DNA from 2 places in the Proteus appendicitidis genome. Region 1 is predicted to be linked to the other one. Evidence: predicted binding sites of a transcription regulator. Region 1 holds the regulator's gene; the other holds the start of a gene.
The links. The regulator CRP, encoded in region 1, controls carbon source genes, mostly activating them, when cyclic AMP is high. The targets are predictions, from matches to a motif close to ATGTGANNNNNNTCACAT.

Region 1 (3,215 bases):
AAACCCCTTTTCTGCCAAAGCGATCCCCACTCTCGATGAGAGCTTTATTGTTATTCGTTTTCGAGGCTTAACCGATATTGATTTTCCCTATTTACTTGCGATGTTGCATGGCTCCTTTATGTCAACAATAAATACTATTGTTGTACCGGGCGGGAAATTAGGATTAGCGATGGAATTAATTATGGCGCCATTAGTCAAAAAATTATTAAATGGCGAAAAGATAAGTTAACCAAAATAAAATTTATCTCTATAAAAATAATATCCCATTAATTAAGGGATATTATTTTTCAGATTAAACTTTATTTTAAAATATCAAAATTAGTCAGCATCTTTTATTTCAAATGAATGCGTAATATTGGCTGCTTTTCCTAGCATTAAAGAAACAGAACAATATTTTTCTGCCGATAATTGAACGGCGCGTTCTACGATTTTATCCGTTAACTCTTTACCAGAAACAATAAAATGTAAATTGATATCCGTAAATAAACGAGGGGCTTCTTCGCGTCGTTCTGATGTTAATTTTACTTCACAATCAGTTACTTGGTGACGACCTTTACGTAAAATACTCACGACATCAATCGCGCTACATCCACCCGCAGCAATTAATACCATTTCCATTGGGCTTGGGGCTTTATCACCCGAATTCCCATCCATCATAATTTGATGGCCAGATGAAGATTCGCCAACAAAAGATAAATCTTCAACCCACTTAACTCTCGCTTCCATTTATTTTCCCCTAAAGATGACAGAAACTAAAAGAGTACATACTCATAATTCAACTGGCAATTAGCAAATAGGTTTATTATGCTGACTGCGTAAAACGAGACTTAATGCACTAATTGTGTTAAAAACAATATCTGCTTGATGATAGTGGTTAAGATCAATGCATTATTTTCTCATTTATTATAATCTACTCCATATTAACTTACCGTGTTCTCAGGAAGTTAATAGGTAAAGATAGGATTTTTAAGCACGCTGTCTCAAAAGGGAACCTATCCGTTTTGAAAGGCTGCATTTAACGTACAGAGGATAACGCGAATGGTTCTCGGCAAGCCGCAAACAGACCCGACTCTTGAATGGTTTTTGTCACACTGCCATATTCACAAATATCCATCCAAGAGCACGCTGATCCACCAAGGTGAGAAAGCGGAAACACTTTATTATATTGTTAAAGGTTCCGTGGCTGTTCTTATTAAAGATGAAGAAGGAAAAGAAATGATCCTCTCCTACCTAAATCAGGGGGATTTCATCGGTGAACTTGGATTATTTGAAGAAGATCAAGAACGTAGTGCATGGGTTAGAGCAAAAACAGCCTGTGAAGTAGCAGAAATTTCCTATAAAAAATTCCGCCAATTAATTCAGGTTAACCCTGATATTCTGATGCGCCTTTCTGCTCAAATGGCGAACAGATTACAAACCACATCAGAAAAAGTAGGTAACCTTGCTTTCCTTGATGTAACAGGTCGTATTGCACAAACCTTATTAAACTTAGCAAAACAACCCGATGCAATGACGCATCCTGATGGCATGCAAATTAAAATTACACGTCAGGAAATTGGTCAAATCGTTGGTTGTTCACGCGAAACTGTAGGCCGTATTCTGAAAATGCTGGAAGATCAAAACTTGATCTCCGCACACGGTAAAACTATCGTCGTTTACGGGACTCGCTAAGTTTCCCCGCTCGAATAAACAATAGCCCATAAAAGGGCTATTGATAGACTTTTATATGTAAACCCCATCCTCGTTGATGGGGTTTTTAGTCGATACTACCCTGCTACAAATTCCGCAATAGCCGCTTTTAATGCCACCATTCCTTCTTGTAGCTCTTCTTGGGTAATAATTAACGATGGTGTAAAACGCATCACATCGGCTCCTGCGTTTAACATCATTAAGCCATGTTTGGCAGCAAGACCGAGTAACTCTTTAGCTTTACCTTCATATTGTGGTGCCAATTGCGCACCAATCAATAAACCTTGCCCACGAATTTGCGAAAAGACATTATAAACTTGATTGATTGCCGCCAGTTCATCCACAATCCATTGATAGCGCTTTTCTACACCCTCCAATACCTCCGGTGTATTAATTAAATCAAATGCGACATTACCCACGGCACAAGCTAATGGATTGCCACCATAAGTTGTACCATGAGTTCCGACACCCATTGCAGAAGCTATCTCATGTGTTGTTAACATTGCACTAAGTGGAAAACCACTTCCTAGTGCTTTTGCGGTTGTAATAATGTCGGGTGTCACATCATAGTTCATATAGGCGAAAAGCTTGCCTGTACGCCCCATACCCGTTTGTACTTCATCAAGAACAAGCAGCGCTTGATGCTTATCGCACAATTCACGTAGCCCTCTCATAAACTCAGGTGTTGCCGCCGTTACGCCACCTTCACCTTGAACTGGCTCTAAAACAACAGCACAAGTGTGATCGTCCATTACCGCTTTAACCGCATCTAAATCATTAAAGGGGACGTGTACGATATCTGCAGGCTTAGGGCCAAAACCATCTGCATATTTAGGTTGCCCACCAACAGAGACTGTAAACAGTGTTCTGCCATGGAATGCATGGTGAAAAGCAATAATTTTAGTTTTATAAGGGCTATGGCGAGTAATGGCATAATGGCGCGCTAATTTAAATGCTGCCTCATTCGCTTCTGCGCCTGAATTGGCAAAAAAGACACGTTCTGCAAATGTGTTATCTATTAATTTTTGAGCTAAGCGCAATGCGGGTTCATTAGTAAAAATATTACTTACATGCCAAAGTTGTTCGCTTTGTTCTTTCAAGGCTTGATTAAGAGCAGGATGGGCATGTCCCAGTGCTAAAACAGCAATACCACCAGCAAAATCAATATACGATTTTCCCTGCTGATCCCAAACACGGCTACCCATCCCTTTGACAGGAATAAATTCTGCGGGTGAATAAATTGGCAACATTACTTGATCGTAAGTTGCCCGGTTGATGCTTTGCTTTTTCATTACCCCACCTGATCGTTATTCATATTTAATATGAAAATATAATCACTAAATATGAATAAAAAATCAAATGTGGTTTTGTATAAAAAGGCATTATTTCGCTATTTAAATGCTATCCATTTAATATTTAAGGAAATTATTTAATAGCTCATGCCCTTGTTCACTTAAAATACTTTCTGGGTGAAATTGAACCCCTTCAATTGGCAGAGTACGATGGCGAATTCCCATAATTTCATC
Region 2 (3,215 bases), 1.5 Mb from region 1:
TTATTGGTTGATATACAAAACGATTTTTGTACAGGTGGTGCATTAGCTGTTAATGAAAGCGACATAGTTATACAAACAGCCAACCAACTTATTTATAGTTTCAATCAATCTAAAAATCCGATTATTGCCAGCTTAGACTGGCATCCAGCCGATCATCTTAGCTTTGCTGAAAATTCAGGCACTGTTGTGGGAGAGATCGGCACACTAAATGGCTTACCACAAGTTTGGTGGCCAGTACATTGTGTACAAAATTCTTATGGCGCTGCATTTCATCCAGAATTAAATCAAGCACTCATTAATCATATTATTTACAAAGGGCAAAACCACCTTATTGATAGTTATAGTGCTTTTTTTGATAACGACCACGAATACCAAACAGGCTTGCATACACTTTTACAAACATTAAATATAAAACATCTTTATATTTTAGGAATTGCTACAGATTACTGTGTCAAATTTACAGTGCTAGATGCATTGTTATTAGGATATCAGGTTTCAGTTGTTACAGACGGTTGTCGCGGTGTCAATATTCAAGATGACGATAGCGAAAAAGCATTAGAAGAAATGAGAGCAAAAGGCGCAGCGTTAATTGATTCAGCACATTGGCTTAATCGTAACAATCAATAGGTTCGTTATTTTCTTTATCTTTATAAAATGGAAAAGGGACTATTTTTAACCTGCTCGGTTAATAAATAGCCCCTTTTTATATTTATTCTATCCATTCTACACAGGTTTTATTCATCATCGATTGGCGTTAACGTTGCTAGACGTTCAGATTGAAACTGAGCTTTTAATTCTTGTTTGCTCTTCATGGTAATTTGTCCATTAGTGCCTACTGTCATATGCTCAGGTGTGTGGTTATTTTTCGCCTGCCATAATAAAACAATCTGCATGCAATGTTCTTTTTGCTCATCAGTCAATGCAACGCCATCAGGCCATTTGCCTAGTTCAACTGCCGTTGATATACGCTGGTAAATTTCAGGGGTCACCATCGAAATAAGTTCATTAACTTCCATTGATTGCTCCATAAGCTAAATAATCATTTGAAATGGCTGAATCGTTTTTTCAGTTGTTATTATTTTGTTAATTTAACAAGATTAACCGGCTTGTTTTTCGCCTGTTTCACTATTCGTAAATGAAAGAGAGGCTGAATTAACACAATAACGCTCCCCTGTTGGAGCTGGGCCATCATTAAAAACATGCCCTAAATGTGCATCACATTGCTGACAACGGATTTCAGTTCTTTTCATATTATGAGAAAAATCATCAATATAGCGAATCGTATTATCACTAACAGGTTGATAAAAGCTTGGCCAACCACATCCTGCATCAAATTTTGTTTCTGAATAAAACAGAGGAGCAGAACAACACAAACAGTGATAAATCCCTGTTTGACGATTGTGTAATAATTTACCACTAAACGGAGGTTCTGTACCTTGCTGTTGCGTCACATAACGTTGCATTTCGTTGAGTGTTGATAAATCAAGGTGATTGTTATTACTTGAAATATTCACTTTCTTTTCATTATCTGCCATATCGACCTCTTGCCCAGAAAAATGCTTTTTAAAACAACAGTGAATGATAACAAAGATTTAACAACAAATCTGGAAAATATAGTCTAAAATCATCAAGAGTAATCTTTAGTTTTTGAAATGTGATGAATTTCACATAACGGAGCAAAGGTAACTTCATTTATCGGCGTTGATCCCGATAATACACAGCGTAACATTTAGCTAAAACGACCAATCTTTAAGCGAAAAGTGTTTTTTTAATTGATTTTTTGCAATTATTGACACGATTCCGCTTGACGATTGGCGCGGTTTTGGTAACTTTAGAAGCAACTTTTTAATTCACTAAATTAAAGCTGGTGGAATACATATGACTATCAAAGTAGGTATTAATGGTTTTGGTCGTATCGGCCGCATCGTTTTCCGTGCTGCTCAAGAACGTTCAGATATCGAAATCGTAGGTATTAACGATCTGTTAGACGCAGACTACATGGCATACATGCTGAAATACGATTCAACTCATGGCCGTTTCAACGGTACTGTTGAAGTAAAAGATGGCCACCTCGTTGTTAATGGTAAAACCATCCGCGTAACTTCAGAAAGAGATCCAGCAAATCTGAAATGGAACGAAGTCGGTGCTGACGTTGTTGCAGAAGCAACTGGTCTGTTCTTAACAGACGAAACTGCTCGTAAACACATCCAAGCTGGTGCGAAAAAAGTTGTTCTGACTGGTCCTTCAAAAGACAGCACCCCAATGTTCGTTATGGGCGTAAACCATAAATCATACGCAGGTCAAGATATCGTTTCTAACGCATCTTGTACTACTAACTGCTTAGCGCCTTTAGCTAAAGTTATCAACGACAACTTCGGTATCGTTGAAGGTCTGATGACTACTGTTCACGCAACAACTGCAACTCAACGTACTGTTGATGGTCCATCTGCAAAAGACTGGCGTGGTGGTCGTGGTGCTTCTCAAAACATCATCCCATCATCAACTGGTGCTGCTAAAGCTGTAGGTAAAGTTATCCCTGAACTGAACGGCAAACTGACTGGTATGTCTTTCCGTGTTCCTACTCCTAACGTTTCTGTTGTTGACCTGACTGCACGTCTGGAAAAACCAGCAACTTACGCTCAAATCTGTGACGCTATCAAAGCAGCAGCTGAAGGCGAACTGAAAGGCGTTCTGGGCTACACTGAAGATGCAGTTGTTTCAACTGACTTCAACGGCGAAGTTCTGACTTCAGTATTTGATGCTAAAGCAGGTATCGCACTGAACGACAACTTTGTTAAATTAGTTGCTTGGTACGATAACGAAGTTGGTTATTCAAACAAAGTTCTGGATCTGATTTCTCATATCTCTAAATAATTAGAGTTTAGAAAGTCACGATTTCTTTTAGAGCCACCTTTTCGGTGGCTCTTTTATTTTCTAGCCAGTCAGTTTATTGTATTGAAATAGTCAGTGACATAAGGTCATAAGATAATGAATGAGAAAATTTTTTCTTTGCCGATTATTGAACAAATATCACCTTACTTAAGTCGTCGGCAATTAGGTGAACTTCCTATCCTTGTTATTTCGCATCCTAAAGTACGCGCAGCTATCAGCCTTCAAGGCGCACATTTAATTGCTTGGCAACCCGCGCAAGAGCATCCTGTATTTTGGGTAAGCGAAGCCTCTCTCTTCACTCCTGGTGTTGCCATTCGTGGCGG

Region 2: the regulator CRP is predicted to act here: its motif matches at 1,653-1,670, upstream of msrB (peptide-methionine (R)-S-oxide reductase MsrB).

Annotation. Positions count from the first base shown of each region.
Region 1 covers NZ_CP127389.1:3,777,229-3,780,443, forward strand. Annotated here, with positions in the region: gene QQS39_RS17245 (phosphoribulokinase) at 1-229, shown strand, start outside; gene QQS39_RS17250 (OsmC family protein) at 319-726, opposite strand; gene crp (cAMP-activated global transcriptional regulator CRP) at 1,039-1,671, shown strand; gene argD (bifunctional acetylornithine/succinyldiaminopimelate transaminase) at 1,767-2,981, opposite strand; gene QQS39_RS17265 (aminodeoxychorismate synthase component II) at 3,099-3,215, opposite strand, start outside.
Region 2 covers NZ_CP127389.1:2,296,105-2,299,319, forward strand. Annotated here, with positions in the region: gene pncA (bifunctional nicotinamidase/pyrazinamidase) at 1-627, shown strand, start outside; gene QQS39_RS10735 (YeaC family protein) at 735-1,016, opposite strand; gene msrB (peptide-methionine (R)-S-oxide reductase MsrB) at 1,098-1,535, opposite strand; gene gapA (glyceraldehyde-3-phosphate dehydrogenase) at 1,879-2,874, shown strand; gene QQS39_RS10750 (D-hexose-6-phosphate mutarotase) at 2,989-3,215, shown strand, end outside.